Regions from separate parts of the Microtetraspora sp. AC03309 genome, predicted to be linked through region 1. Evidence: predicted binding sites of a transcription regulator. Region 1 holds the regulator's gene; each other region holds the start of a gene.
What was found. Region 1 encodes LexA, which represses DNA repair genes until DNA is damaged. Its sites were predicted from a motif close to TCGAACANNTGTTCGA; they were not measured.
Positions count from the first base shown of each region.

Region 2: the regulator LexA is predicted to act here: its motif matches at 1,944-1,959, upstream of IMZ11_RS22025 (SAV_6107 family HEPN domain-containing protein).
Region 3: the regulator LexA is predicted to act here: its motif matches at 4,580-4,595, upstream of recA (recombinase RecA).
Region 4: the regulator LexA is predicted to act here: its motif matches at 4,189-4,204, upstream of ruvC (crossover junction endodeoxyribonuclease RuvC).

Region 1 is NZ_JADDIL010000032.1:69,765-77,527, reverse strand. It holds gene IMZ11_RS20365 (vitamin B12-dependent ribonucleotide reductase) at 1-242, opposite strand, end outside; gene nrdR (transcriptional regulator NrdR) at 351-812, opposite strand; gene IMZ11_RS20355 (hypothetical protein) at 807-1,169, shown strand; gene lexA (transcriptional repressor LexA) at 1,237-1,938, shown strand; gene IMZ11_RS20345 (MalY/PatB family protein) at 2,063-3,184, shown strand; gene IMZ11_RS46755 (cellulose binding domain-containing protein) at 3,374-3,835, opposite strand; partial or broken gene IMZ11_RS46750 (hypothetical protein) at 3,747-3,998, shown strand; partial or broken gene IMZ11_RS46745 (glycoside hydrolase family 5 protein) at 3,935-5,002, opposite strand; gene leuS (leucine--tRNA ligase) at 5,335-7,763, opposite strand, start outside.
Region 2 is NZ_JADDIL010000036.1:61,673-69,435, forward strand. It holds gene IMZ11_RS22015 (YbaK/EbsC family protein) at 1-444, opposite strand, end outside; gene IMZ11_RS22020 (L,D-transpeptidase family protein) at 584-1,462, shown strand; gene IMZ11_RS22025 (SAV_6107 family HEPN domain-containing protein) at 2,212-2,649, shown strand; gene IMZ11_RS22030 (transcriptional regulator) at 2,858-3,352, opposite strand; gene pyrR (bifunctional pyr operon transcriptional regulator/uracil phosphoribosyltransferase PyrR) at 3,771-4,364, shown strand; gene IMZ11_RS22040 (aspartate carbamoyltransferase catalytic subunit) at 4,370-5,305, shown strand; gene IMZ11_RS22045 (dihydroorotase) at 5,302-6,606, shown strand; gene carA (glutamine-hydrolyzing carbamoyl-phosphate synthase small subunit) at 6,609-7,763, shown strand, end outside.
Region 3 is NZ_JADDIL010000007.1:94,973-102,735, forward strand. It holds gene IMZ11_RS05835 (ATP-dependent helicase) at 1-995, opposite strand, end outside; gene IMZ11_RS05840 (VOC family protein) at 1,377-1,865, shown strand; gene IMZ11_RS05845 (DUF3046 domain-containing protein) at 1,897-2,091, shown strand; gene IMZ11_RS05850 (Rrf2 family transcriptional regulator) at 2,189-2,635, shown strand; gene IMZ11_RS05855 (globin domain-containing protein) at 2,713-3,894, shown strand; gene IMZ11_RS05860 (hypothetical protein) at 4,086-4,361, opposite strand; gene recA (recombinase RecA) at 4,779-5,882, shown strand; gene recX (recombination regulator RecX) at 5,891-7,039, shown strand; gene rny (ribonuclease Y) at 7,400-7,763, shown strand, end outside.
Region 4 is NZ_JADDIL010000053.1:18,016-25,778, reverse strand. It holds gene IMZ11_RS27515 (MarR family winged helix-turn-helix transcriptional regulator) at 1-210, shown strand, start outside; gene IMZ11_RS27510 (MFS transporter) at 222-1,430, shown strand; gene pdxT (pyridoxal 5'-phosphate synthase glutaminase subunit PdxT) at 1,498-2,088, shown strand; gene IMZ11_RS27500 (YebC/PmpR family DNA-binding transcriptional regulator) at 2,092-2,847, shown strand; gene eis (enhanced intracellular survival protein Eis) at 2,973-4,139, shown strand; gene ruvC (crossover junction endodeoxyribonuclease RuvC) at 4,249-4,830, shown strand; gene ruvA (Holliday junction branch migration protein RuvA) at 4,913-5,533, shown strand; gene ruvB (Holliday junction branch migration DNA helicase RuvB) at 5,589-6,644, shown strand; gene yajC (preprotein translocase subunit YajC) at 6,949-7,374, shown strand; gene secD (protein translocase subunit SecD) at 7,417-7,763, shown strand, end outside.

The DNA.
Region 1 (7,763 bases):
GTGACGATGTTGGCGGCGTTGACCGACCAGAACTCGGGGAACTCCACTCCGCGCTGCTCGAAGTTGATCGAGCCGTCGCGCCAGTTCGTCATGACGACGTCGCGGCGCTCCCAGGTCACCGCGTCGTACGGGTGGACCCCCGGGGTGGTGAAGACGCGCTTCATCTTGAGCCCCTTACGCGCCGGCCGCTTGCCACCCCGTCCCCCGGTGCCCGTCTCGGTGCCGTTCACGATCTCTGTCATGAATTCCCCCTCCCGGGGCCCGGTGGAGCCCCTCGCATCCGATCACGTGTCTGTTTAACCACCGTGCGTGACGGGCGTCCGCGTCGGCCGTCCCGCCAACTCCCGCCGCTACTGCTGGACGGCGGTGCGCGTGGCTCTGAGCTGCTCGATCTCGGCCTCGAAGTCGGCCAGCGTCTCGAACCCCCGATAGACGGAGGCGAAGCGCAGGTAGGCGACCTCGTCCAGCTCGCGCAGCGGCCCCAGGATGGCCAGGCCCACCTCGTGCGAGGCGATCTCGGCGCATCCGGTGGCCCTGATGCTCTCCTCCACGAGCTGCCCGAGCTGGGCGAGCGAATCCTCGCCGACCGGGCGTCCCTGGCAGGCCCGCCGCACACCGGCGACGACCTTGTCACGCGAGAACGGCTCGGTCACTCCGCTGCGCTTGCTGACCATGAGCAGAACGGTTTCCTGGGTGGTGAACCTGCGCCCGCATTCCGAGCAGGTTCGCCGGCGGCGAATCGCGGCCCCGTCCTCGGTAGAGCGGCTGTCGACGACCCGCGTGTCCGGGTGACGACAAAACGGGCAGTGCACGTCATCGCCTCCCTGGAAACGCTTGCGCCCACCTCACGAAATCGTCGTGAAGCGGTCACGGAAACACAAGCTGTGGTGAAGTACATCGCTGTAACTACTAGATGTTGTGGTCCAACCGTAGAAGTGCCCGACCTTGAACGCAAGTCGGCCGCGAAGGCTCGGGCGAAGTCGCTGTTCAACCTGGGGAATCACCTGAACCCCGGGCGTGTCGCAGGCCCCGATGGCATCGCGCGGGCACATTACAAGAAGATCGGCGAAATCTCGGCAATATCGAACACGATGTCGATCGAACTCCCGTACGATGTTGCTACATCCACACAGGTGGCGGTATTCACATCGAATCGAACAATTGTTTGATGATGATCTTTGATCGAGGTACCGTCGCTCTGTGCGACATGAAGAACACGGATTGGGAGGTGGTTTGGTGAGCGGGCAGGAAGAGAGTGTCAGCGACCTTGCGGTGCGCAGGCGTGACTCCCTTGGTCTCACCCCCAGGCAGCGCAAGATCCTCGAGGTCATCCGCGACTCCGTGCAGCAGCGCGGATATCCGCCCTCGATGCGCGAGATCGGTGAGGCGGTCCAGCTGACCAGCACCTCCAGCGTGTCGCATCAGCTCACGGCGTTGCAGCGTAAGGGGTACCTGCGCCGCGACCCGCACCGCCCCCGGGCGCTCGAGGTCCGCTTGCCCGGCGAGCCGGTGCTGTGGGTCGACCCGGACGCCGCGGAGGTGGAGCCCGGCTTCAGCCGCCCGACCGCCGCGTACGTGCCGCTGGTCGGCCGCATCGCCGCCGGAGGCCCGATCCTGGCCGAGCAGAGCATCGAGGACGTCTTCGCGTTGCCGAAGCAGCTGGTCGGTGAGGGAACGCTGTTCCTCCTCCAGGTCAGCGGTGACTCGATGATCGACGCCGCCATCGCCGACGGCGACTGGGTCGTGGTGCGCCAGCAGCCGGTCGCCGACAACGGCGACGTCGTGGCCGCCATGATCGACGGCGAGGCCACGGTGAAGACCTTCAAGCGCAAGGACGGGCATGTGTGGCTGGTGCCGCACAACGCCAACTACGAGCCGATCCCTGGCGACGAGGCGACCGTCCTGGGCAAGGTCACCGCGGTCCTGCGCAAGCTCTAGGTCCCCGGCCCGCCGAGCGGGCCGACCATCCGGACCGCGCATCCTGCGTCGCTCCGCGGTGACCTCTGTCACCGCGGAGCGGTCACGGAGCAATCAGGGTGATTGCCGCAAATAGGCTTGCTCTGTGACGCGCAACCTTGACCAGCTCAGCCTGGAGGCCGCCTCCCTCCGCGACGGGCTCAAGTGGTCGCAGACCTCGCCCGGCGTGATCCCCTCCTGGGTCGCCGACATGGACTTCCCCGTGCCGCAGGCGGTGCGCGAGGCGGTGGCGCGCCGCGCCGAGACCGACCTCGGCTATCCCTCGTGGCTGGACGAGCCCTCCGTCGGTCCCCTCGCCGAGGCGTTCGCCGAGCGTATGGAGACCCGGTACGGCTTCCGCCCCGATCCCGGCCACGTCCGGTCCTACAGCGACGTCAACCAGGCCCTCCAGGTGTTGCTGCACCTGACGACCCGGCCGGGTGACACCGTCGCCCTGCACACTCCGGCCTACCACCCGTTCCTGGGCACCATCGCCGAGATGGGACGGCGGCTGCTGTCCATCCCGATGCTGCCGGACGGCGACGGCTGGCGGTTCGAGGTGCCGGACGAGCCGGCCGCCGTGCTGCTGCTGGTCAACCCGCACAACCCCACCGGCCGGGTGTTCACCTCCGAGGAGTTGGGCGCGCTCGCCGAGTACGCCGAACGGCACGACACCCTGGTCCTCTCCGACGAGATCCACGCCGACCTGACGTACGGGCCGCAGTCACACATCCCGTTCGGCACGCTGTTGCCCGCCCGCACGGTCACGCTCACCTCCGCGACGAAGGCGTTCAACATGGGCGGCATCCGCTGCTCCGTCGCGCATCTCGGCGCACCGGCCGTACGCGACGCGGTGAACCGGCAGCCCGCACACATCTACGGCGCGCCCAACCTGCTCGGCGTGGAGGCGACCGTGGCCGCCTGGCGGCACGGCGACGCCTGGCTGGCCGAGGTCCTCGCCATCCTGGACCGCAACCGCCGGCTCATCGCCGAGCGGCTGCCGTCCCGAGTGGGCTACCGGATCCCCCAGGCCACCTACCTGGGGTGGCTCGACCTCGGCTTCCTGGATGAGGACCCCGCCGCCTATCTGGAGCGGGAGGCGCGGGTCAGGCTCAATCCCGGCCCGTTGTTCGGGCCGGGCGGCGAGGGTTACGCGCGGATCAACTTCGGTACCTCGGAGCCGATCCTGGAAGAGATCCTGACCCGGATCTCCACCGCGCTGTCCTGAGCCGCTGTCCTGAGCCGCTGTCCTGAGCCGGTTTTCTGGGCGTTGTCCTGAGCCTCCGTCCTGAGCCGCTGTCCCCGAACCGGTCTTCCGATCCGGTCTTCTGGGCCGCTGTCCTGACGGAGCCGCCGCCCGGTGCGGATCGGGCGGCGGCTCGGGTCAGGCGGTGCTACCAGCCGGACCGGGTACGGCTCAGGCGGCGGCGCAGGTGACCGAGGCCGGGGTTCCGTTGGTCCCGGACCAGGACGCCTGGAAGCCGAACGTCGTCGAGGCGTTCACCGCCAGGCCGCCGTTCCAGCTCAGGTTGGTCACCGTGACCGCGGATCCGCTGGCGGACAGTGTGCCGTTCCAGAGCTGGCTGATCGTCTGTCCGTTGGGGAAGGTCCACGTCACGGTCCAGCCCGACGTCGCCGTCGTGCCGGTGTTCTTGACGGCGACCTCGCCCTGGAAGCCGCCCGCCCACGAGTTGGTCACCGTGTAGGTCGCCGTACACGCCTTGCCCGCGTACGGGGACGCGGAAGGCGAGGCGGACGGGGACGCGGAGGGTGATGCCGAAGGCGAGGCGGACGGGGACGCGGAGGGTGATGCCGAAGGCGAGGCGGACGGCGATGCCGAAGGCGACGCCGACGGGGACGGGGAGGACGTGCCGCCCACCGGCGGGATCAGATACGGCTGCAGGATGCTCTGCTTGGCCTGGTCCACTGTGGTCCAGTCGTCCTTGAGGATGCCGCCCGTGTCGCCGGAGTTCGGGTTCCACGACCAGTACGTGAACGACATGCCGTTGACGCCCGTCCCCAGGTACTTCATCAGCTCCTGAAGCCAGATCTTGTCGACGTTGGCGGCCAGGGTGGTGCCGAACTCACCCACCATGATCGGGGCGATGTTCTGCTTGTACAGGTATCCCCAGTACCGGTCCCAGATGGCGGGCATGTTCGCCGGGTAGGCCGGGTCGTCGAACCACGCCTGGTGGTAGACCGAGGTGGCGTACTCGTGGGGCGAGTAGACCAGGCGGTTGGGCACGTCCAGCCGGACCGGGTAGTCCTTGGCCTTGCTGAGGTTGCCGCCCCACCAGCCGCAGTCCTCGTCGTTGCTGGGGTCGTTGTCCCAGATGTTGGACAGGCCGCCGCTCGGGCAGCTCACTCCCTCGACGAAGATCAGCCAGTTGGGCTGGACCGCGAGGATCGCGTTCCCCGCCCGCTCCGCCGCCAGCCGCCAGTCGCGGTTGACGTCACCGCAGCCCCAGCACGCGCCGGTGGCCGCCGGGTTGGTGCCCTCGGCGTGCGGCTCGTTGTGCAGGTCGGCTCCGATGACGGTCGCGTTGCCCGCGTAGTGCTGCGCGAGCGACTTCCAGTTGGCGATCCAGGTCGCCTCGGAGACCGTGGAGGTGTACCAGAGCGGCGACTGGCCCGCGCTGGACGGCCGGTGCCGGTCGAGGATGATCCGCATGCCCTTGCTGCAGGCGTAGTCCACGACCTTGTCGAGGATCTGCATCGGGGACAGGCCGACCAGGTCGGGGTTGGTGTAGGTGTTGACGCTCGTGGCGACGGCGCCCGGCTTGACCGCGTCGTCGGACCACGGGACCCGGATGGTGTTGTATCCGAGACTCGCCATCAGGTCGAGCTGGCTCTTCCAGGGGTTCCCCGACCACAGGCCGTGGAAGGTCTTGTTGTCGGTCTCCATTCCGAACCAGTTGATGCCGGTCAGCCGGACCGTCGTTCCGGTGCTGTCCACGATCTTGTTGCCGCTGGTGTGCAGGTATCCGGACCCCGTGCCCGCCGCCTGTGCGGGCGAGCCGGTCGCGACGAGCACAGCCGCGGCCATCGCCGCGACGGTCGCCAGCGCGCCGAGAATACGTCTGGACAAGACGTGCCTCCCATCCTGGAGGCACCCCGACGTGAGCCGGACGGTCAGGCGCACGCTCCAGGACCACCGCATGCGCGGTGGATGGTCGTGGCATGCCCTGACCGCACGCCTAACAATGTTCGATATGTGGCTCGCGCGCCATTTTGTCGGGCTGATCGCCCAGCGTCAACGGCCGGTGAGAGCGTCCAGTTCGTCGCCGAACGCCAGATCCCCACCAGCCCCGCGCGCAGGCATGAGCGTGGCCGCGGCACCCGACGGTCGCCGGGTATCGCGGCCACGCGCCACGGGCGTCACGGGACGATGTTGACCAGCTTCGGCTCGCGCACGATCACCTTGCGCGGGGCACCGTCGAGGTACTGCCGGACCTTCTCGCTGCCCAGGGCCAGCGCCTCCAGTTCGGCGGCGGAGATCCCCGGCGACACCTCCAGGCGGTCCCGGACCTTGCCGGCGACCTGGACGACGCAGGTGACCGACTCCTGCACCAGCAGCGCCGGGTCGGCGACCGGCCAGCCGGCCTTGGCCACCGACGGCTCGTGGCCGAGCTTCTCCCAGCCCTCCTCCGCGGCGTACGGCGCGACGAGTGACAGCATGACGGCCAGCGTCTCGGCGGCCTCGCGCACGGCGGCATCGCCGGCACCCGGGCCGGAGTCGATGGCCTTGCGCGCCGCCGAGGTGAGCTCCATCATGCGGGCCACCGCGACATTGAAGCGGTAGGACTCGAGCAGCTTGGTGACCTCGTCGATGGTGCGGTGGGTGACCTTGCGCAGTTCCAGGTCCCCACTCGCGGGGTCGGCGCCGGGCGCGGAAGCGGCACCGGCCTCGGCCATCACGCGGAAGGCGCGGGCCAGGAACTTCTGCGAGGCGGCGGGCGAGACGTCGGCCCAGTCGATGTCGTCCTCCGGCGGGCCGGCGAAGATCATGGTCAGCCGGACCGCGTCCACCCCGAAGTCGTCGATCTGCTTGCCGAGGTCGACGCCGTTGCCCAGGGACTTGGACATGGCCTTGCCCTGGTTGATGACCTGGCCCTGGTTCAGCAGGCGCATGAACGGTTCGGTGAAGGTCACCATCCCCATGTCGTGCAGCACCTTGATGAAGAACCGCGAGTACAGCAGGTGGAGCACGGCGTGCTCCTGCCCGCCGATGTACTGGTCGATCGGGCCCCACTTGCGGACCTGGGCGACGTCGAACGGGCCGTCCTCGTACCCCGGGGAGCAGTAACGCAGGAAGTACCACGACGAGTCGACGAAGGTGTCCATCGTGTCGGTGTCCCGCCTGGCGGCTCCGCCGCACTTGGGGCACTCCACGTTGACCCAGTCCGTGGCCGCGGCCAGGGGCGAGACACCCTTCGGCTTGAGGTCGGCGCCGCGCAGGTCGGGCAGCGTGACGGGGAGCTGGTCGTCGGGGACGGGCACCTCGCCGCAGTCCGGGCAGTGGATGATCGGGATCGGGGTGCCCCAGAAACGCTGCCGGGACAGCAGCCAGTCACGCAGCCGGAAGTTGACCGCCGCGTGGCCGGTGCCCCGCTCGGCCAGGACCTGCGTGATCCGCGCGATGGCCTCGGACTTGGACAGGCCGTCCAGCGGCCCGGAGTTGACCAGTGTGCCCTCACCGGGGGTCGCGATGCCGGTCTCGCCCGGATCGGCCAGGCCGGTGTGCACGACGACCTTGACCGGCAGCCCGAACTTCACCGCGAAGTCCAGGTCGCGCTGGTCATGGGCGGGAACCGCCATGATCGCGCCGTGGCCGTAGTCGGACAGGACGTAGTCGGCCGCCCAGACCGGGATCCGCTCGCCGTTCACCGGGTTGACGGCGTGCACGCCCAGGAAGACGCCCGTCTTCTCCTTTTCGGTGGACAGGCGCTCAATGTCGGACAGCTTGGCGACCTCGGCGCGGTACGCGGCCAGCGCCTCTCGCTGCCCGGGGGCCACGATCTCCTCGGCCAGCGGCGCGTCGGCGGCGACCACGAAGAAGGTCGCGCCGTACAGGGTGTCGGGCCGGGTGGTGTAGACCGTGACCGGCTCGTCCCTGCCCTCGATCTCGAACTGGACGTCGGCGCCGGTCGAGCGGCCGATCCAGTTGCGCTGCATGGTGAGCACGCGCTCCGGCCAGCCGTTCTCGAGCAGCTTCATGTCGTCCAGCAGCCGGTCGGCGTAGTCAGTGATCTTGAAGTACCACTGCGTCAGCTCGCGGCGGACGACGTCGGAGCCGCAGCGCTCGCACTTGCCCGCCACGACCTGCTCGTTGGCCAGCACCGTCTGGTCGGTGGGACACCAGTTGACCAGCCCGCCCCTGCGGTAGGCCAGGCCCCGCTCGAAGAAGCGGTTGAACAGCCACTGGTTCCAGCGGTAGTAGTCCTCGTCGCTGGTGTGCAACCGCCGCGACCAGTCGAAGGAGACCGCGTAACGCTTGAACGAGTTCGCCTGGGTCTCGATGTTGGCGTAGGTCCACTCGGCGGGGTGCGCGTCGCGCTTGATCGCGGCGTTCTCCGCGGGCAGGCCGAAGGAGTCCCAGCCGACGGGGTGCAGGACGTTGTAGCCCTTCTGGAACCAGTAGCGCGCGATCACGTCGCCGATGGCGAACACCTCGCCGTGCCCCATGTGGAGGTCGCCCGACGGGTAGGCGAACATGTCGAGCATGTACCTGCGCGGCCGGGTGTCCGCCGCGTCCTCCACCGCCGCGAAGGGATTCAGCTCCTCCCAGCGCCGCAGCCACTTGGCCT
Region 2 (7,763 bases), on a different contig from region 1:
CTTGATCAGCTCATCGAACGATGTGGGGAAGACCGCGTGCGGGTGCCCGGCCGCCGCCCAGACGACGCCGTGCTTGCCCAGCCACGTGTCCACCAGCGTGCGCACCGGCGCGGGGTGACCCACGGGCGCGACGCCTCCGATCGCCTGCCCGGTGTGCTCGCGTACGAACTCCGGCGTGGCCCGCCGCACCTTCGCCGCGCCGACAAGCCCGGCGATCAGGTCGGTGTTCACGCGGTGGGCGCCGCTGGTGAGCACGAGGAGAGGTGCCCCGTCCGCGTCGAAGATCAGGCTGTTGGCGATCGCTCCGACCTCGCAGCCGAGTTGGGCCGCCGCCGCGGCGGCCGTCGGCACGGATTCGGGAAAAACCACGACATCACCTTCGACGTCATGGGAGCGCAGGACCTCTGTCACACGGACCACGCTCGGATGCAACTTTTCTGGCATCCGGCAACTCTAATCAGGTGGACAGGCCGTGGGCCACGCATTACGGCCCCAAGGCAAGTACCCCGGACGCTTGATCCGTGGGTTAATGTCCTTTGATCCAAAACTGAGAGAAGTGCGAGAACTGAAAGGGTTGATCCCAATGGGGGCACGACGGTGGCTGGCCGCCGCGACGCTGGTCACGGTGGGGGTCGTGACGCTCGCGGGCTGCGGAACGGCGGGGGCCGAGCAGGTGCAGCCGGGCGACACCGCGCGGGTGCGGCCGGTGGCCGCCGCCGCGCCGGTGAGGGTCACGGCGCCCGTGAGGGTGACGCCGGCGAGTGCGGCCACGGCCGGCTCGGGGATCCGCGCCGCTTCCGCCGCGTTCTCGTCGTTCGCCGCGCCGGGCCGTACGCTCAAGCCCGGATCCAAGGGGACCGAGGTCAAGGCGCTGCAGGTCCGGCTGAAGGAACTCGGTTACGTGCCCGGCGCGCTCGACGGCAAGTACGGCGGGACCACCCAGGCCGCGGTCTGGGCCTTCCAGAAGGTCCAGGGCATCAAGCCGACGAGCACGGTGGCGAGCCGCACCTGGCGGGCACTGGAGAACCCGAAGGCGCCCAAGGTCCTGGTGCCGGGTGGCAAGCCGGACCGGGCCGAGGTCAACCTGACCCAGCAGATCATGGTGCTGTACTCCGGGGGCGAGGTGAAGCTCATCTCGCACATCTCATCCGGAAGCGGGATCCCCTACACCGAGTACGCCATGTGGAACGGCAAGCGGACGAAGTTCACCGGCAGTGCCAGGACGCCGACGGGAGACTACAAGACGACCTGGCGCCGGAGCGGCTGGCACCGGTCCTACCTGGGGCAGCTGTACAACCCGATCTTCTTCAACGGCGGCATCGCCTTCCATGGTGCGCTGTCCGTGCCGCTCTATCCGGCGTCCCACGGTTGCGTGCGGCTGCCGATGAACGTGGCGGAGATCCTGCCCGGCATGCTCGGCACCGGCGTTCCCGTGCACGTGCGCGGCAAGTTCGCACGCTGAGTCCACAGTGAGTCCACAGCGAGTCCACACCTTCACACCGCGTCCACCCGCGCCGATCGCGCACCGATCCACGCCGGTTCAGCCTGATTCATGCTGATTCATGCTGATTCATGCTGATCTGGGCTGATCGCGCACCGATCGCGGACCGATTCACACCACGCAGCGTCCGGACTGATCGCTGACGGGCCCGGGGCGACATGCCCCGGGCCCGTGCCATGCCCGGGGTGACATGCTCCGGGCCTGCGCCATGCCCGGGACGGCGCGGCCGCCGCGGAACGGTGCCGGGTCCGGATGCCCGCAGCGCGCGACCTGCGGACGTTCCGTACGTCGGCGTGGACCGTTCCGGGAACGGTCACAGATCGCGGCGCGCCGGCGGAACAGGCGATCACCTTCGGGGTCGGCCGGAGACGGCGAGTCCCTTCCCCGCAGGGCTTCCGGTGCTTCCGGAGGTCGTTGACCAGGGCGGTCGTCACATGATCAATCGAACCCTTGTTCGCTATGGTCCTTGACAGCGAACCTGGTCGAATTTATGTTCGATGCAGTGAGTGTGAGACTCGCGGCTCGCATTCATCCCGTTGGATGCCGTGCCTTCGTCGTCGGCGGAGACGAGCGCGGTGCGGTCCACGGCGTGGGCCGGACGGGGAGAGGGGAAGCTCCTCGTCCGGCCGCCGTGACAAATTGTCGGTGCGGTTTGCAAGGGTGATCTCGCCGGCGAGCAACGCCGGAGGCCACGACTCGAGGAGGCGGGCGTGACTGGACAGGTCGATGACCGCAGGAGCGGGCCCAAGGTCCCGCAGGCCGCTCTGGCGCATCTCGCGGACGCCCGTTCCTGCCTGGCGGACGCCCTTGGCGGCCCCACCCCGGCGGACAGGTATGTGTCGGCTCATCTCGCGGCGCTGCGTGCGGCGGCGGCCGTGCTCGCCGCGCGCCCGAGGCCGATGGACGGGCGGCGCCGCCGGCTGCGGAGCGCCTGGGAGTTGCTGCCCGAGGCCGAGCCCAAGCTGGCCGAGTGGGCCGCCTTCTTCGCGGTGAGCGCCACGAAACGCGCGGCGGCCGAGGCGGGGATGACCCGCGTGGTCAGTCAGCGAGACGCCGAGGAGCTCATCGCCGAGGCGGACAGGTTCGTCGGCGAGGTCGAGGCCATCCTCGGGGTGCCCGGCCAGTCGGCTCTTCCGATGGCGGGATAGGTTCGCACGTCCGACGGCGGGACAGGTTCGCACGTCCGACGGCGGGACAGGTTCGCACGGCGCGGAGCGCGGGGGCGCGTGGTGGGTGACGTGTGCGAATCGGGGCTGCGGGCGGCCGGGCCGGGCAGCTCGGAGCCCCGATTCGGTCATGTGTGTTCAGTGCTTGACGAAGACGTTCAATGGCGGCGCTCGATGAGGGCGCGGAGCGTCAGAAGGACTCCACGGCCCGGCGGGCCTCCGCGTCGAGAACGCCCCAGCTGATGAACTCCTCGGTCAACTCGACCGGCGACTTGTCATAGATGACCGCAAGCGAGCGCAGGTCCTCCTGGCGGATCGACAGCACCTTGCCGTTGTAGTCACCACGCTGGCTCTGGATGGTCGCGGCATACCTGGCGAGCGGGCCGGCCTTGTCCTTCGGGAGCTGCGAGAGCCGCTCCAGGTCGATGACAAGCTTCGGCGCGGGGGCCAGCGGGCTGGGAGCGGCCCCGCCGGGGAGCAGCTCCGACACCGGAACACCGTAGAATTCGGCAAGCTCGGCCAGCTTCTGCACGGTCACCGCGCGGTCGCCACGCTCATAGGAGCCGACCACGACGGCCTTCCACCGGCCACGGGACTTCTCTTCGACCCCGTGCAGGGACAGGCCCTGCTGGGTGCGGATCGCGCGCAGTCGCGCGCCGAGCGACTTGGCGTAGTCAGACGGCATTGTGTGGCCCCCGGCTCTCTATGTCTGTTCTCACTTGATTCTGCTTCCTTGTCCCGTATGCGCAGAACACCGGGGCGCGCACCTGGACCAGGCACCTTCGGTGACCACTGCGTCGGGTTTTACCCAGGAAGGTCGTGTGTTGTGGTTACGGACAGTGACGGTAAAGCCGCCACTGTCAAAGGTCAAGCTGATTGGAAAAAAGAGCTCCAAACAGTGCTCTCCCCTCAATCCCCCCATCCGAGCCTGCCTCGGCTTTTCCGGGAGTGACGCCCAGAGCGAACGCGGCCGTCTGTACGGGCATCGCCGCTGGCAGGAGGGGTGACCCGTCCGGGCGCTCCGAGGCCGTGCTGGTAGTGTGAAGCGGCCAGACACCCTTTTAAGACCCGTCCTGTGAGGCGGGAAAGGTGGTGATATCTCCATGTCCGATGCCCGAAATCAGGCTCGTGCGGTCCTTGAGGGCCCCGACATCCACCGGGCGCTGACCCGGATCGCGCACGAGATCCTCGAACGCACCAAGGGTGCGGAAAGAGTCGTGCTTCTCGGCATCCCGACCCGCGGCGCCACGCTGGCGCTCCGGATCGCGGAGCGCATCTCCCAGTTCGAGGGCGTGAAGGTGCCCGTCGGCGCCATCGACATCACGATGTACCGCGACGACCTCCGGCTGCGGCCCGCCCGCCCGCTCGGCCGTACGGACCTTCCTCCGGAGGGTGTGGACGGCAGGACGGTCGTCCTCGTCGACGACGTGCTCTTCTCCGGCAGGACCGTGCGCGCGGCGCTCGACGCGCTCAACGACGTGGGCCGGCCGCGCGCCGTCCAACTCGCCACCCTGGTCGACCGCGGCCACCGGGAGCTGCCCATCCGGGCCGACTACGTCGGCAAGAACCTGCCGACCTCCAAGAGCGAGAAGGTCAAGGTCTATCTCGAGGAGATCGACGGGCGGGACGCCGTGCTGCTCATCAAGGGAGACGACCGGCCCGCGGCCGCGGCCGGCGAAGCGAACGGGGAGCGGTGAGCACGATGAAGCGGCACCTCATCTCCGCGGGCGACCTGACCCGCGACGACGCCCTGCTCGTCCTCGACACCGCCGAGGAACTGGCCCGGGTCTCCGAGCGCTCCATCAAGAAGCTGCCGACGCTGCGCGGCCGCACGGTGGTCAACCTCTTCTATGAGGACTCCACTCGCACCCGCATCTCGTTCGAGGCCGCGGCCAAGCGGCTGTCCGCCGACGTCATCAACTTCTCGGCCAAGGGGTCGAGCGTGTCCAAGGGCGAGTCGCTCAAGGACACCGCGCTGACGCTCGAGGCCATGGGCGCCGACGCGGTCGTCATCAGGCACGGCGCCTCCGGCGCGCCGCACCGGCTGGCCAACTGGGTCCGCGGCAGCGTGGTGAACGCGGGCGACGGCACCCACGAGCACCCCACCCAGGCGCTGCTCGACGCGTTCAGCATGCGCCGCAGGATGGGCAGGATCGACGGGCTCAAGGTCGCCATCGTGGGCGACGTCCTGCACAGCCGGGTCGCCCGCTCCAACGTCCTGCTCCTGCACTCCCTCGGCGCCGAGGTGACCCTGGTCGCCCCGCCGACCCTGCTGCCCGTGTCTGTCGACACCTGGCCCTGCCAGATCTCGTACGACATCGACGCGGTCCTGCCGAAGTCGGACGTCGTGATGATGCTCCGCGTGCAGCTGGAGCGGATGAACGCGGCCTACTTCCCCTCCGCGCGGGAGTACAGCCGCCGCTACGGCCTCGACCGGGAGCGCTTCGCCCGCCTGCACGACGACGCGATCGTCATGCACCCCGGACCGATGAACCGCGGCATGGAGATCTCCGCCGAGGTCGCCGACTCGCCCCGCTCGACGATCGTGGAGCAGGTGGCGAACGGCGTGACCGTCCGCATGGCCGTTCTCTATCTGCTGCTGAGCGGGTCCGAGCCCGCGATCGGGGGAGACCTGTGAGCACCATCCTCATCAAGAACGCCCGCGTACTCGGCGGGGAGCCGCGCGACATCCTCGTCAGGGACGGCGTGATCGCCGAGATCGGTCCGGCCGCCGGCAAGGCGGGCAACGCCGACACGATCGACGCGACCGGCCTGATCGCGCTGCCCGGCCTGGTCGACCTGCACACGCACCTGCGCGAGCCCGGCCGCGAGGACGCCGAGACCGTCGAGACCGGCACCCAGGCCGCCGCGCGCGGCGGGTACACCGCCGTCCACGCCATGGCCAACACCTCGCCGGTGGCCGACACCGCCGGTGTGGTCGAGCAGGTCTGGCGGCTCGGCCAGGAATACGGCCACTGCGACGTCCAGCCGGTCGGCGCCGTGACGTCGGGCCTCGAGGGCAGGCAGCTCGCCGAGCTCGGCGCCATGGCCGACTCCGCCGCCAGGGTCCGGGTCTTCTCCGACGACGGCAAGTGCGTCTCCGACGCCGTGCTGATGCGCCGGGCGCTGGAGTACGTCAAGGCGTTCGACGGCGTCGTCGCCCAGCACGCCCAGGAGCCGCGCCTCACGGAGGGCGCCCAGATCAACGAGGGCGAGGTCTCCGGCAGGCTCGGCCTGACGGGGTGGCCGGCGGTCGCCGAGGAGGCGATCATCTCCCGGGACTGCCTGCTGGCCGCCCACGTCGGCTCCCGGCTGCACGTGTGCCACGTCTCCACGGCGGGCTCCGTCGAGATCATCCGCTGGGCGAAGTCGAAGGGCTGGGACGTCACCGCCGAGGTGACGCCGCACCACCTGCTGCTCACCGACTCGTGCGTGGAGCGTTCCCCCGTCGGGCCGTACAACCCGATCTACAAGGTGAACCCGCCGCTGCGCACGAACGAGGACGTCATGGCGCTGCGCGAGGCGCTCGCCGACGGGACGATCGACTGCGTCGCCACCGACCACGCCCCGCACCCGGTCGAGGACAAGGAGACCGAGTGGGCCGCGGCGGCCATGGGCATGATCGGTCTGGAGACCGCGCTCTCGGTGGTCCAGGAGGCCATGGTCGAGACCGGCCTGCTCGACTGGGCCGGCGTCGCCGACCGCATGTCCTACCGGCCGGCCAGGATCGGCAGGCTGAGCGGGCACGGCAACCCCCTGGAGGCGGGCGCGACCGCGAACATCACGCTTTACGATCCCTCGGTCCGCACGGCGGTGGATCCGGCGGCGATGGCCTCCAAGAGCCGCAACACGCCGTACGAGGGCATGACGCTTCCTGGCCGGGTCGTGGCCACGTTGCTGCGCGGCCGCCCGACCGTTCTCGAAGGGAAGCTGGTGTGACGATGAGTGAGGAGAGCGGGACCGTGAACACGGCGTTGCTCGTGCTGGAAGACGGCAGGGTCTTCGAGGGGACGGCCTTCGGGGCCGTCGGCGAGACCTTCGGCGAGATGGTCTTCAACACCGGGATGACGGGGTACCAGGAGACGCTGACCGACCCGTCCTACCACCGGCAGATCGTCGCGATGACCGCGCCGCACATCGGCAACACGGGCGTCAACGACGAGGACCCGGAGTCCGGCAAGGTGTGGGTGGCCGGCTACGTCGTCCGCGAGCCGTCCCGGATCCGGTCCAACTGGCGGTCCACCAAGAGCCTGGACGACTACCTGAGCGAGCAGGGCGTGGTCGGCATCGCTATGCCCGGCACCCGCGCGCTGACCCGCCACCTGCGCGAGCGCGGCGCGATGCGCGCCGGGATCTTCTCCGGCACGGCTCTGGCGGGCACCGGCGCGGACCCGGCGCGAGCCGACGTCGAGGAACTCGTCGAGCGGGTACGGCGCTCGCCCGGGATGGAGGGCGCCGACCTCGCCAAGGAGGTCTCGACCGGCGAGCCGTACGTCGTGAAGGCCACGGGCGAGCGGCGTTTCACGGTGGCGGCGGTCGATCTCGGCATCAAGGCGATGACCCCGGAGCGGATGGCCGAGCGGGGATGCGAGGTGCACGTTCTGCCGGCGACCGCGACGGCGGAGGACATCCTCGCCATCGAGCCGGACGGCGTGTTCTTCTCCAACGGGCCGGGCGACCCGGCCACCGCTGACTACGCGGTCGAGGCGCTGCGCGGCGTGCTGGACTCCGGCCGGCCGTTCTTCGGCATCTGCTTCGGCAACCAGATCCTCGGCCGGGCGCTGGGGCTGGGCACGTACAAGCTGCGCTACGGACACCGGGGCGTCAACCAGCCCGTCCAGGACCGCAGGACCGGCAAGGTGGAGATCTCCGCGCACAACCACGGCTTCGCCGTCCGGGCCCCGCTCGACGGGCCGTTCGACACGCCGTACGGCAGGGCGGAGGTCAGCCACGTGAACCTGAACGACGGCTGCGTGGAGGGGCTGCGCCTGCTCGACTACCCGGGCTTCAGCGTGCAGTACCACCCGGAGGCCGCGGCCGGGCCGCACGACGCCGCATACCTCTTCGACGAGTTCTGCGAGCTGATGGAGCGGGCG
Region 3 (7,763 bases), on a different contig from region 1:
AGGCGGCGCGAATTGGCGAAGATGATCGTGGACCGGTGCGCCTCGATCAGGTCGAGCAGGTGCTCCTCCACGTGGGGCCAGATGCTGCGCCGGTGCTCGGCCGGCTCGCCGTCTATCCCGGGCGGAGGAGGCGCCAGCTCCGTCATGTCCTCCACGGGGACGACGACGTCGACCTCGATGACCTTGTCCGACGGCGGTTGCACCACCGTGGCGGGACGGGCACCGCCCAGGAAGGTCGCGACCTCCGACACCGGCCGGACCGTCGCGGACAGGCCGATGCGCTGCGCCGGCTCGGGCAGCAGCGCGTCGAGCCGCTCCAGGGTCAGCGCGAGGTGGGCGCCCCGCTTGGTGGCGGCGACCGCGTGCACCTCGTCGACGATGACCGTCTCGACGCCGCGCAGCGCCTCGCGCGCCTGTGAGGTCAGGATGAGGAAGAGCGACTCGGGAGTGGTGATCAGGATGTCCGACGGGTGGGCCGCGAACCGGCGGCGATCCTCGGCCGAGGTGTCGCCCGACCGGATCGCCACGGAGATCTCCGGCGCGGGAACGCCCAGCCTGTGGGCCGTCTGCCTGATCCCGGTGAGCGGCGCCCGCAGGTTCCGCTCGACGTCCACGGCGAGGGCCTTGAGCGGCGACACGTACACCACCCGGCACAGCCGCTTGGGTCCCTTTCCCCGGGACCCACCGGCGGCACGGGCCCCGGTGTCGGGCGCGGTGTCGGGCGCGGTGTCGGGCGCGGTGTCGGGCGCGGCGCCGGGTTGGATCGTCGCCGTCCGCGTCCCGATCTGTGCGGCGGCGAGGCGGTCGAGCGACCACAGGAAGGCCGCGAGCGTCTTTCCCGATCCGGTGGGAGCGACGACCAGGGTGTTGTCGCCACGCGCGATCGACGACCAGGCGCCCTCCTGCGCGGCGGTGGGGGCGGCGAAGGCACCGGTGAACCACTCCCTGGTCACCTGGCTGAAGTAGTCGAGCACGCTCACCTCGCCATCATGCATCCGCCGACCGACAGAAACGGACATGATCTTCGCTGTGGCCATGTGAGGACCAAGCCGCGAGCAAGTCGCCCCATGGAGCCTGGACGCGTGACCGAACGAAGGGAGCGCGAAATGAGCGAGGACGGCACGACGAAGGTCCCGAGCCCGAAGTGGGGCGCTCGGACGCGTACGAGAAGGACCGGGGCGCGGGTGTGGGATCCGGCTGGCGACCGCGGCCTGGCGGAGTGGTACGACACGCTGAGGTCGGAGCGAGAACGCTGGGCGTCGCCCCGGAGATTGTGGTCCCCGTGACCGGCTGACCATCCGGAGACAGAGCCGTGTCGCGAGTCCCGATCGCCCGGGAAGCGTTGATTATCCGGGAAAGAGGACAAGCATACGGTTATGGACATCGATTACGAGGCCATCGAGCGGGAGCGCTCCCGGATCAGGGAGCGCTACCTGCGCGAGAACCGTCCGCCGAGCAGCGCCAGAGGTCTCCACCACTTCGCGTTGCTCTCGTCGGATCCCGAGCGCACCATCCGGTTCTACCAGGAGCTCCTTGAGTTCCCGCTCACCGAGATCTTCGAGAACCGCGACTACAAGGGGTCCAACCACTTCTTCTTCGACATCGGCAACGGGAACCTGCTGGCGTTCTTCGATCTGCCCGGCCTCGATCTCGGGCCGTACCAGGAGGTTCTCGGCGGGGTGCATCACATCGCCATCTCGGTCGAGCCCGCCACCTGGGAGCGGCTGCGGAGCAAGCTGGAGGCCGAGGGCGTGCCGTACCAGGTCGAGAGCGGCGCGTCGATCTACTTCCGCGATCCCGACGGCGCCCGGCTCGAACTGCTCGCCGACCCGCTCGGGGAGATGTACGGCTCCCGCGTCATTTGAGGCACCTCCGGGGCGGGACCATACTTGGGGAATGCGCCTGACGGATTTCTGGAGCCGTATGCACCGCCACTTCGGCGAGGTGTACGCCGAATCGTGGGCGAAGGATTATGTCATCGCCGATCTCGGCGGCCGGACCGTCGAGCAGGCCCTGGCCGACGGCGTGGCGGCCAAGCGTGTCTGGCACGCCGTCTGCACGGTCGTCGACGTGGATTCCCGCCTGCGCTAGCAGGCCGTACGCCCGGAGCGCCCCGCATCCTGTGTGGAGGGACGCTTCACGGAGCCCCAAATACGACTCCGAAATGCCACTTTGATACCTTTATGTCGTGCGGTTGACGAAGTTCACCGACCTCGCGCTCCGGGTGACCATGCGCCTGGCGGTGATAGACGGGGCGGAGGAGCTGCCCACCTCGAGGGAGGTGGCCGGTTCCGTCGCCGCGCCGTACACCCACGTCGCCAAGGTGGTCAGCCGGCTCCAGCACCTCGGCATCCTTTCGACCCGCCGGGGGAGGGGAGGGGGTCTGGAGATCACCGCGGCCGGTCGGAACGCCTCCGTCGGCTGGCTGGTGCGTCAACTGGAGGGATCGGACGACGTGGTCGGCTGTGAGGACCAGCCGCCGTGTCCTCTGCGTGGAGCGTGCCGCCTGCGCGGGGCCCTGCGTCAGGCGCAGGAGGCGTTCTACGCCTCGCTGGACCCGCTGACCGTACGAGATCTGGTCGGCGATTCGTCCAGGCCGATGCTTCTCCAACTGCTCACCTCCCCACCCGCGTAACCCTGTCGATGTCGCACGCCATCGGTGGGTGCCGCGTGCCCGAAATTGGTATCTGACAATCAGATTTAGGAGTGGTCATGCTTTCAGAGAAGTCCGCGGCCGTCGTCCGCGCCACCCTGCCCGCGGTCGGAGGGGCGATCGGGGAGATCACGCCGATCTTCTACCGCAAGATGTTCGACGCCCACCCTGAGCTGCTCCGTGACCTCTTCAACAGGGGCAACCAGGCCAACGGGTCGCAGGGGCGAGCCCTCGCCGGCTCCATCGCCACGTTCGCCGTCGCGCTGCTGGAGCACCCGGACACCCGGCCCGACCAGTTGCTCGCGCGCATCGCGCACAAGCACGCCTCGCTCGGGATCACCGCGGAGCAGTACGGCATCGTGCACCGCCACCTGTTCGCCGCGATCGCCGAGGTCCTCGGAGACGCGGTCACCCCGGAGGTGGCGGCGGCGTGGGACGAGGTCTACTGGCTGATGGCCGGCGCGCTGATCGCGCTGGAGGCGCGGCTGTACGCCGATTCGGGCGTCGCGGACGGTGACGTGTGGCGCCCCTGGCGGGTGGTCGGCCGGGTCGAGGAGACCGCCGACGTCGCCACCTTCATGCTTCGGCCCGCCGACCGCGGCCCGACGCCGTCCTTCCGGCCGGGCCAGTACGTCTCCGTCCAGGTGGAACTCCCGGACGGAGCCCGGCAGATCCGGCAGTACAGCCTGTCCTGTGCGCCGGGCGGATCCGACTACTGGATCTCGGTGAAGCGGGTCGCGGACAACCCGGAAGGCGAGGTGTCGACCTGGCTGCACGCCAACGTCCGCGAGGGAGACGTCCTCCGTGTGAGCGCGCCCTTCGGCGACGTCATGCTTGACGAGGGGGACTGCCCGATCCTGCTCGCCTCGGCGGGCGTCGGCGCGACCCCGATCATCAGCATGCTGGCCCACCTCGCCGCGCGCGCGACCACGCGGCCGGTGACCGTGGTGCACGGCGACCGCACCCCGCGCAGCCACCCCTTCCGCGGCGAGCTCGAACTGCTCACCGAGAAGATCCCGCAGGCCGTCACGCACGTCTGGTACGAGGAGCCGGAGGAGGGCTGGCCCGCCGAGCGCACGGGTCTGGTGGATCTGGCCGGCGTCGAGGTCCTCGACGGCACGCGCGCCTATTTGTGCGGGCCGGTTCCGTTCATGCGCGAGGTGCGTGCGCGGCTGCTCGACCGGGGCGTCCCGGCCGAGCGCATCCACTATGAGGTGTTCGGCCCGGACCAGGGGCTCTAGATCCGGTACGGCCGGCAGGGCGAGCGGCCGAGACGGCTGGCCATGTGGCCCGCCGGGAGGAAGAAGCCCGGCCGTCTTCCGGGCGGGAGACGGCTGGGACGGCTGGGAGAACCGCTGGGCGAGCTCAGCGTGGAGAGCTCGTCCGGCGGCGGTCCGGAGAAGTCGCTCAGGGACTGCCGTGAGAGCGGCGTTCAGCCGGTGCGGGAGAGCAGCTTCGTCACGGCGTCGGCGGTCCTTGCCGGGTCCTCGGCGCTCTCCTGGCCGTCCGGAGACCACAGGAACATCCAGCCGTCGATCGTCGGTGTGGCGAAGACGATCGTCTGATGTCCGGTGCGCGGATGCCACACCCAGAGAACGGGGTCGTCACCGCCCAGCATGCGGCCGACGATTCCACGTTCAGGGAGTTGCCCGGCGAGTGTCTCCAGGTGCGTACGGCGTTGCGGTCCGTAGGTGCTGGTGCTCGTCACATCGCCGCCTTGGGGAAGAACCGGCTTTCCTCCAGGATCGCCGCAGGTCACCGGCCAGGCAACAGCGGCGCCGGAATGCCCGGGAATGTGACTTCGCGGTTGGGGTGGTGGATCCCTCTCGCCCGGTTCGGCGCCCGCCGCTCGCCCGGTCGGAGCCTGCCGTAGATCGTGGACCGCGCCGGAAGAGGGAGCGACGCGCCGCACGGTTCCCGATGTGATCGAACAGTCGTTCGGCTATATTTGAACGGCCGCCGCAGGGGTGTGCCGCGTCGGGTGGGCAGCCGCAGGCGCCTTCCGGGTTTCCCGGGGCGTCCGGTGCCGGTTTCCGAGGACGGCTTCCGGAACTCCGGAAATTGTCGGTGGCACCCCGTAGCTTTCCGGTGACCGAACAGACCACGACCCTCCAGGGGGCACCCAATGGCAATCAACGACCGCGAGAAGGCCCTTGAGACCGCCCTCGCACAGATCGAGCGGCAGTTCGGCAAGGGCTCCGTCATGCGCCTCGGCGACGACGCGCGTGCCCCGGTCGAAGTGATCCCCACCGGCGCGATCGCCCTCGACGTCGCTCTCGGCATCGGCGGCTTCCCGCGCGGCCGCATCGTCGAGGTCTACGGGCCGGAGTCCAGCGGTAAGACGACCGTCGCGCTGCACGCCGTGGCCAACGCGCAGCGGGCCGGCGGCATCGCCGCCTTCATCGACGCCGAGCACGCCCTCGACCCGGAGTACGCGAAGAAGCTCGGCGTCGACGTCGACGCGCTGCTCGTCTCCCAGCCGGACACCGGTGAGCAGGCCCTCGAGATCGCCGACATGCTGATCCGCTCCGGCGCGGTCGACATCATCGTCATCGACTCGGTGGCCGCCCTGGTGCCCAAGGCCGAGATCGAGGGTGAGATGGGCGACAGCCACGTCGGCCTCCAGGCGCGCCTGATGTCCCAGGCCCTCCGCAAGGTCGCCGGTGCCCTCAACCAGACCCGCACCACCGCCATCTTCATCAACCAGCTCCGCGAGAAGATCGGCGTCATGTTCGGCTCGCCGGAGACCACCACGGGTGGTAAGGCGCTGAAGTTCTACGCGTCGGTCCGGCTGGACGTCCGCCGGATCGAGACCCTCAAGGACGGCACCGAGCCGGTCGGCAACCGCACCCGGGTGAAGGTCGTCAAGAACAAGATGGCGCCCCCCTTCCGCCAGGCGGACTTCGACATCCTGTACGGCATCGGCATCTCCCGCGAGGGCGGCCTCATCGACATGGGGGTCGAGCACGGGTTCGTGCGCAAGGCCGGCGCCTGGTACACGTATGAGGGCGATCAGCTCGGCCAGGGCAAGGAGAACGCCCGCAACTTCCTGAAGAACAACCCCGACATCGCCAACGAGATCGAGAAGAAGATCAAGGAGAAGCTCGGTGTCGGGCCGCGCCTGGACGCCGCCGCGGAGGCTCCTGCTCCCGCCCCCGTGCCGGCCGCGGCCGCTCCGTCCGGAGGGCGCGGGTCCAAGGCGTCCACGCCCAAGCCCGGTGACGTCTGAGCGCAGCCATGAGGCGTGACGAGTTCCCCGGCCCCTCCGCTGAGCCGGGCCCGGGGGACGAGGACCCAGGCTGTTCGAGCGTTGCGGGGTGGCAGGGCCGGGATTCCGCTCCTGCGGGCGAGTCGGACCTGCCGGGTCGACGCTCCGATCCAGCAAGCGACCTGAGGCGGCGGGGCCGGGGCTCCGGTCCTGCGGATGAGGCGGTCCGTGGGAGCGGGAACTCCGGGCCGACGGGGGAGCTCAACCCGGCCGACTGGAACTCCGGTCCGTGGGGCCCTGAGCACTCCGCCGATCCATCCCATGGCGTTGGCGATGCCGGTGGCTCCGTCAGGGGCCGTGCTCGTGGCTTCGGCGCCGGCGGGGCGAGGGGTTCCGGCGCTGGTGGGGCGAGAGGGCTCGGCGCCGGTGGCGCGAGGGGTTCCGGGGCCGGTGGGGCGAGGGATTCTGGGGCTGACGGCACGTTCGGCGGACTAGGCCCAGCGTTCGGTGCCTTCGGTACTTTCGGTGCCGACGATGACGGTGGCTTCGGGGATGACCCTGCCGATCGTGCTGGCCGTGCCGGCGGCGCCAGGCGGAAGAAGGGGCGGTCGAGGCGATCGGACTGGTCGCCCGACGGCCCGGATGAGGACTCCCCGGCCGCTCAGGCGCCGGCGGCGGATCCCCAGGCGGTGGCCAGGGCGATCTGCCTGCGGTTGCTCACCATGGCGCCGAAGACCCGGGCCCAGCTCGCCGAAGCCCTGCGCAAGCGGGAGGTTCCGGAGGACGCGGCGCAGGCCGTACTGGAGCGCTTCTCCGAGGTCGGCCTCATCGACGACGAGGCGTTCGCCGCAGCGTGGGTCAGTTCCCGGCACGCCGGGCGTGGCCTGGCACGACGGGCGCTCGCGCAGGAGTTGCGCCATCGTGGCGTGGACGAGGACACCGTCAAGGAGGCCGTCGAGCAGCTCGACCCCGAGCAGGAGGTGGAGACCGCCCGGCGGCTGGTCGCCCGCAAGCTCGCGGGCACGCGGGGCGTGGAAACCCAGGCCCGCACCCGCAGGCTGGTCGGGATGCTCGCCCGCAAGGGCTACGGTCCCGGGCTCGCCTTCAGAGTCGTCCGCGAGGCGTTGGAGAGCGAGGGCGCCGAGATCGACGATCTCCCCGACGGCGACATGCGGTGATGGCCGGACGGCGCGTGCGCGTGGTTCTGACTGCGCGCGCCGACACGTCCCGCGTGGAGGGGTGTGTACTTTTCGCGCCGTCAGATGTGACCAGGAAAAGCCATTTGACGCTGCTCCTTTGCTTGCCCGTTACCTCGCTGACGCTTAATCTCGACCGCAGTGAGGAGTTACTCCGCAGTGCGGATTGCCATATCGGTGGATGACAGAACGAGGAAGATTGACCGGCTTGCCGGCCATGTCGGCCGCCCTCCGGGGCTGCCGGATTTCAGGACGTTCCGCTGACGTCGCCGGGTTCTGCCGTGCTGTGCGCGTAACCCCCTCGCTGGCTCGACATTGCGACGCGAGGAGGGGTGGGCGCGCATGAATACGATCGTGATCGTGCTGGCGTTGGCGGTGGTGCTGCTGACGCTCGTAGCGATTGCCGCGCTCGTCATGGTCGTGCGCCACACCGGGGGAATCCCCCGGCCCAAGGGTCCTTCGCCGGAGCAGCTCGCCGCGGCCGAGGCCGAGGTGAACGCGGAGCTGGAGCAGGCCAGGCGCCAGGCCGATGAGATCCGGGGCAAGGCCGAGAGCGACGCGGGCGAGATCGTCAAAAAGTCCGAGTCCCTCGCCGAAAGCGCCGCCCTGATGCGCAAAGAGGTCGAGGAGGAGTCGCGCGCGTTCAAGGGCGAGATCAAGGAACTGCGCGCCGACCTGGAACGCCGGGAGAGCCGCCTGGTCGAGC
Region 4 (7,763 bases), on a different contig from region 1:
GAGGAGGCCGGACTGGTGGCGCGCGCGGCCGATCCCGCCGACGCGCGGGTCCGCACCGTCGAACTCACCGACGAGGGGCGCACCCGCCTGTACGCCGTCCGGCAGTCCAGGATCGCCTACCTCACCCGTCAGCTGAGCACGCTCACCCTGGAGGAGCGCGCCGCCATCGACGTCGCACTGCCCGCCCTCGCCAAGCTCGGCCGGAGCTGAAGGAGCCCACGGTGTCACAGCAGAACGGCGGGATCCTCCGTCAGCCCGTATCGGTCTGGGCCACGGCGTTCGCCGCGGTGGTGGCCTTCATGGGGATCGGGCTCGTCGATCCCATCCTCCCGTCGATCGCGCAGGGCCTGCACGCCACGCCGAGCCAGGTGTCGCTGCTGTTCACCAGCTACTTCCTGGTCACCGCGGTCGCGATGCTGGTCACCGGCTGGGTCTCCAGCAGGATCGGCGGCAAGCGGACCCTGTTGCTCGGTCTCGCGCTCGTCATCGTCTTCGCCGCCCTGGCCGGGACGTCCGGAACGGTCGGGCAGCTCGTCGGCTTCCGCGCCGGCTGGGGCCTCGGCAACGCGCTGTTCGTGGCCACGGCGCTGGCGGTGATCGTCGGCGCGGCCAGCGGCGGCGCCGAGAAGGCCATCATCCTGTACGAGGCGGCCCTCGGCCTCGGCATCTCCCTCGGCCCGCTGGTCGGGGCGCTCCTGGGCGACTGGAACTGGCGGGCGCCCTTCTTCGGCACCGCGACGCTGATGGCCGTCGGCTTCGTCCTGATCGTGACCATGCTCGCGGCGACGCCGAAGCCCGCCGTGCGGACCCGGCTGGGCGATCCGATCCGCGCCCTCGCCCACGGCGGCCTGTCCACCACCGCCTTCACCGCGCTCTTCTACAACTTCGCGTTCTTCACCGTGCTGGCGTTCACGCCGTTCATCCTCGGCATGTCGGCGTACGGCATCGGCGCGGTGTTCTTCGGCTGGGGCGTGTGCGTCGCGCTGGCCTCCGTCTTCGGGGCTCCCTGGCTGCAGCGCCGCCTCGGGTCGGTCCGGGTGCTCTTCCTCTCCCTCGGGCTGCTGGCCGTCCTCCAGGTGGGCATCGCGCTCTCCGGGCAGGCCGGGACGGTCGTCTTCGTCATCCTGTGCGGCATTCCCATCGGGTTCAACAACACGATCTTCACCGAGGCCGCGATGGAGGTGTCCGACGCGCCGCGTCCCGTCGCCTCGGCCGGATACAACTTCGTCCGCTGGATGGGCGGCGCGCTCGCGCCGTACATCGTGACCAAGCTGGGCGAGGAGTTCGGGGACGCCGTGCCGTACTACGTGGGCGCGGCCTGCTGCCTCGTCGGCATCGCGATCCTGTACGCCCGGCGGCACCACCTGGCCACCCTGGACCACGTCGACGTCGATCACACCTTCCAGGACGCGTCGCCCGCACAGGCATAAAACGTGCGGTTTGGGGCGTTCTGCGCCTTGGTTCTACGCTGGGACCACCGCTGACGAAAGGATGATCGTGACGACTGCGCCGCTGATCGGCGTGCTCGCCCTCCAGGGCGACGTGCGCGAGCACGCCCGCGCCATCGAGGCCGCGGGCGCCAGGGCGATGGCCGTACGCCGCAGGAGCGAACTGGACGCGGTCGACGCGCTGGTGCTCCCCGGCGGCGAGTCGACCACGATGTGGAAGCTCGCGACCGCGTTCGACCTGCTCGAACCGCTCCGGCTACGGATCAAGGACGGCCTGCCCACGTACGGCTCCTGCGCGGGGATGATCATGCTGGCCGACCGGATCGAGGGGGGCGTCGACGGCCAGGAGACGCTGGGCGGCATCGACATGGTCGTGCGCCGCAACGCCTTCGGCCGCCAGGTCGACTCCTTCGAGGCCGATCTCGACTTCGCGGCCAAGGGCCGCGTCCGGGCCGTCTTCATCCGCGCGCCGTGGGTCGAGTCGATCGGACCCGACGTGGAGGTGCTGGGCAGGGCGGAGCCCGGGGGTAGGATCGTCGCGGTCCGACAGGGACCTCTGCTCGCGACGTCCTTCCACCCGGAGTTGACGGGTGACGCGCGGGTGCACTCGTATTTTGTCGAAATGGTGAGGGAGTTCTAGGCGATGTCCGGCCACTCCAAATGGGCGACGACGAAGCACAAGAAGGCCGCGCTCGACTCCAAGCGCGGCAAGCTGTTCGCCAAGCTCATCAAGAACATCGAGGTCGCGGCCCGGACCGGCGGCCCCGACCCGGACGGTAACCCGACGCTGTATGACGCGATCACCAAGGCGCGGAAGAACTCCGTGCCCATCGACAACATCGAGCGGGCGCGCAAGCGCGGCGGCGGCCTGGAGGCCGGCGGCGCCGACTGGCAGACCATCATGTACGAGGGCTATGCCCCCGGCGGCGTGGCCGTGCTGATCGAGTGCCTCACCGACAACCGCAACCGGGCGGCGTCCGAGGTCCGCGTCGCGCTGACCCGCAACGGCGGCTCGCTGGCCGACCCCGGCTCGGTGTCGTACATGTTCAACCGCAAGGGCGTCGTCCTGGTGCCGAGGGCCGGCGACCTCTCCGAGGACGACGTGCTGATGGCCGTCCTCGACGCGGGCGCCGAGGAGGTCAACGACCTCGGAGAGGCGTTCGAGGTCGTGTCCGAGGCGACGAACCTGATCCCGGTGCGCACGGCGCTCCAGGACGCGGGGATCGACTACGAGTCCGCCGAGGCGAGCTTCCTGCCCAGCATGAACATCCCGCTCGACGAGGAGGGCGCGCGCAAGGTCTTCCGCCTCATCGACGCGCTCGAGGACAGCGACGACGTGCAGAACGTCTGGGCGAACTTCGACGTCTCCGACGAGATCATGGAGAGGCTGGAGGCGTAGGCGCCTCCCGCCGGTCCGCCGCCCGCGCCGTCGCCCCGGTCATCGCGTGACCAGGACGGGTACGGCACGGGCGGCACGGAAAACCGGTTGGCGGCGGGCCGCCTACCGGCATAGTTTGGCCGATCATGGACATCCGTGACCTGACCGCCGACGATCTCGACGCGGTACTCGATAACCGCAAGCGCGCCTTCGGCCCCCTCTCCGGCGGAGACGCCGAGACCTGGCGCCAGATGGTGGCGCCGCTTCTGCCGGAGGGGCGCTACATCGGCGCCTTCGACGGCTCCCGACTGGTCGCGACCGCGCGGATCAACGCCTACACCCAGTGGTGGCACGGCCGGCCGATGTCGATGGCTGGCGTCGCGGGCGTCACGGTCTCTCCGGAGGACCGGGGCCGCGGTGTGGGCCGCCTCATCATGCGGGCGACCATCGACCGGGCGGCCGAGCTCGGTCACGTCGTCTCCGCCCTCTATCCGGCCACCACGCCGCTCTATCGCGGCATGGGCTGGGAGCACGCGGGCGGCCTGAACCGGGCGACCCTCCCCACCGAGACGCTGCGCGCGCTGGGCACGGGCGGCGCCGACGTCAAGCTGCGCCGGATGGGCCCGGACGACGCGCCCGAGCTCATCGCGACGATGGGGCGGGTCTACGCCTCCACCCGCGCGTCCGGCCCGCTCTGCTACGACGAGCGCACGTGGCGCCTGTGGCTGGCCGACGATGACGACTTCTGCTACATCGCCGACGACGGTTTCGTGATCTACCGGTGGAGCGGCAAGGACATCGAGGTCGACGGCTGCGTGGCCGGGTCCGAGGCGACGACGCGGGCCCTGTGGTCGCTGGTCGGCACGGCCTCCTCGATCGCCAAGTCGGTCACGGCGTGCATAGAGCCGCAGGACCCCCTGCTCTGGCTGATCCGCGAGCGGTCGCAGGACGAGATCAGGCAGACGCGCTGGATGTTCCGCCTGATCGACCTCCCCGCCGCCGTCGCCCGGCGCGGCTTCCCGGCGGGAGTCTCGCTGGACGCCGTCGTCCACGTCGAGGACGCGCAACGCCCGTCGAACTCCGGCTCCTGGCGGCTGGAGGTCTCCGCGGGATCGGGCACCGCCACCGCCGTCGCGGATGGGGGAGCGGAGAGGGGGCCCACCTTCACGGTCGGCGGCCTGTCCGCGCTGTTCGCCGGCGTCCCCACGGCCACGCTGCGCCGTACCGGCCTGGTCACGGGCGGCTCCGCCGAGGACGACGAGGCGCTCGACTCGGCCTTCCGTTGCGCGGCGTACATGATCGACTACTTCTGATTCCGCGTTACCGGCGATCTAGCGCCCCCGCCCGGAGTAGAGTTCTTCGCCGAACACGTGTTCGGCGAAGAACGGATCCGGGGGAGGCGTGCCGGTGCGATTGCCCGAGCTGAGGGTGATGGGAGTCGATCCGGGGCTGACCCGATGCGGCATCGGAGCGGTCGAGGGCCGTCCCGGCGCCGCGCTTCGCATGGTCGCCGTCGGGGTGGTCCGCACGCCCGCCGATGACGACATCGGCTCACGGCTGGTCGCCATCGAGGCCGGGATCGAGCGCTGGCTCGACGAGATCCGGCCGGACGCGGTGGCCGTGGAACGCGTCTTCGCCCAGCACAACGTGCGCACCGTGATGGGCACCGCACAGGCGTCCGCGGTCGCCATCACCTGCGCCGCGCGCCGGGGCCTGCCGGTCGCGCTGCACACGCCGAGCGAGGTGAAGGCCGCCATCACCGGGAACGGCAACGCCGACAAGAAGCAGGTCGGCACCATGGTCACCCGGCTGCTGAGGCTGGACGCCATGCCCAAGCCGGCCGACGCCGCCGACGCGCTGGCCCTCGCCATCTGCCACGTCTGGCGCGGGGGCGTGCAGAACCGGCTGGCCCTGGCCCAGGCGCAGGCCCTCGCCAAGAGAGGCGGTCCGGGGGCGAACATCGCGCTGCAGCCCGGTTACCGTCACCCCGGAGCCGGCCGATGAGCGGGGCGCATCGGATGTCGGCATCCTCTGGTAGGACTGGGGACCGCGAGGCCGGGCGGGCCGATGGGGGAGGGAGCGCGCAGTGATCGCATCCGTGGCGGGCCGGGTGACCGGCATCGGGCCGGACGCCGCCGTGATCGAGGTGGGCGGGGTGGGCATCCTGGTCCACTGCACCCCGGGCACGCTGGCCGGCCTGCGGGTGGGTGAGCCCGGCAGGCTCGCGACCGCGCTGGTCGTCCGCGAGGAGTCGCTCACCCTGTACGGCTTCGCCTCCGACGACGAGCGCACCGTGTTCGAGATGCTCCAGACCGCCAGCGGCGTCGGGCCGCGCATCGCGCTCGCCATGCTGGCCGTGCACACGCCGAGCGCGCTGCGGGTGGCCGTCGCCAGTGCCGACATCAAGGCGCTGACCATGGTGCCCGGCATCGGCCAGAAGGGCGCCCAGCGCATCGTGCTCGAACTCAAGGGCAAGCTGGGCACGCCCGACGAGGCGGTCAACGCCGCGTTGGGCGGCGGGGCTCCGGTTCCCGCCTGGCGCGATCAGGTCCATTCCGGCCTGGTCGGCCTCGGCTACTCCACCAGGGACGCCGACGAGGCCGTCGCCGCCGTGGCCCCCGAGGCGGACGCCGAAGTGTCCGCCGGCCGGGCGCCCCAGGTCGCCGCGCTGCTCAAGTCGGCCCTGCGCGCGCTGAGCGTCCGGTGAGCCGTCCGGTGAAACTTTCAGCGCGCCCGCCGATCCCGGGGAGACCGTCGTGAGCATGGAGCGAGACCTGGTGTCGCCCGACGCCGAGGGCGACGAGCACGCGATCGAGGCGGCGCTGCGGCCCCGGCGGCTGGAGGAGTTCATCGGCCAAGGGCGGGTGAGGGAGCAGCTCTCGCTGGTGCTGGAGAGCGCCCTGCGCCGCAACCGCCCGCCGGACCATGTGCTGATGAGCGGCGGCCCCGGCCTGGGCAAGACGACGCTCGCCATGATCATCGCGGCCGAGCTGGGCGCGCCGCTCCGGATGACCTCGGGTCCGGCTCTGGAGCGGGCCGGCGATCTGGCCGCGATCCTCTCGACGCTGGCCGAGGGCGAGGTCCTCTTCATCGACGAGATCCACCGGATGGCCCGGCCCGCCGAGGAGATGCTCTACCTCGCGATGGAGGACTTCCGGGTCGACATCGTCGTCGGCAAGGGCCCGGGCGCCACCTCCATCCCGCTGGACATCGCGCCGTTCACGCTGGTCGGGGCGACCACGCGGGCGGGCCTGCTCCCCGCGCCGCTGCGCGACCGTTTCGGGTTCACCGCCCACATGGACTTCTACGAGGCGGCCGAGCTGGAGCAGGTCCTGCACCGGTCGGCGCGGCTGCTGTCCGTCGAGCTGCCCGGTGAGGGCGCGCACGAGATCGCCCGCCGCTCGCGCGGCACGCCCCGCATCGCGAACCGGCTGCTCCGGCGGGTCCGCGACTTCTCCGACGTCCGGGCCGAAGGGGTGATCACACGGGAGATCGCGGCCGCGGCTCTCAACCTCTACGAGGTGGACGCCGAGGGGCTCGACCGGCTCGACCGCGCGGTCCTGGGGGCGCTGCTGCGCAAGTTCGGCGGTGGTCCGGTGGGGCTGTCCACGCTGGCGGTGGCGGTGGGGGAGGAGCCGGAGACCGTGGAGGTCGTGGCCGAGCCGTTCCTCGTACGGCAGGGCCTGCTCGCCCGCACCCCGCGGGGCCGCGTGGCGACGGCGGCGGCCTGGGCGCACCTCGGGCTGGTGCCGCCGCCCGACGCCTTCGGTGCCGTTCCGGTGTTCCTGGAGGATCAGCAGAACATCTCGGAGCCCTGAATGCCCGCGCCTGAAAGCCGTACATTTCATGAAAGAAGCGGAAATATCGGGGTGATGGAAGTCGGACGCCAAGGGCGTACTGCCCGCGCATGGTCACAGATCGGTTGCAAAGACGCTGAAATGGGCACTTTCCCGCGTGCCATATCGTGGGTTCGTTGCCGCTCTTCGAGCGGCTCGCCTACACTGCGTGGCTTGACTGGCCGCTTACGCTGACGCTTCTCAGCGACGTGGCAGCCGCGCTCAAACGCGAAACAGGACCTCCGGCGTCAAGCCGGTTCATCACGTAATGGAAAGGGTGGCCCCCGTGGGCAACAACCCGCTTGGGACGTTTCTGCCACTGATCTTGCTGGTAGTGGTGTTCTACTTCCTGCTGATCCGCCCGCAGCGCAAGCGGCAGCAGGAGCAGCTGTCCATGCAGAACTCGCTCGCTCCGGGCGCACGGGTCATGACGACCACCGGTCTGTTCGGCACCGTGGTGGGCCTTCAGGACGAGGACGTCATCCTGGAGATCGCGCCGGGCGTGGAGACGCGATGGGTCAAGGCGGCGATCGGCCGCGTTGTCACTCCCGTTGAGGACGCTGACGACGCCGAGCCGGATTCTGCCCAGTCCGTGGCGGAAGAGGGCGTTCAGAAGGACGCCCATGAGGACATTCAGAAAGACAAGGACGAGCCGGTGACCGAGACCCCCGAAGACGGGGGCGCCAAGGATTCGAGCACCAAGCAGTCCTGAGTACGCTCACTGAAGATCCCTTGACGAAAGAATCGACCACCAGTGGCCCCACCGACCAGTAGCCAGATCAAGCCGGGACGCACGCTCCTGGTTCTTCTGGCGATCATCCTCGCCATGGGGGCGACGATCGCCTTGCAGAAGGCATTCGTCCCCAAGTTCGGTCTCGATCTCGCGGGTGGCACGACGGTGACGCTGTCGCCCGTGACCACCGACGGCAAGGCGCCTCCGCAGGAGAGCCTCGACCGGGCCGTCAACATCATCCGGGACCGCGTGAACGGCACCGGCATCTCGGACGCGGAGGTCGCCAGATCCGGCGACAACATCGTCATCTCGGTGCCCGGCGCCGGCCGCGACGAGGCCATCAAGCTGGTCGCCACCACGGCGGAGAT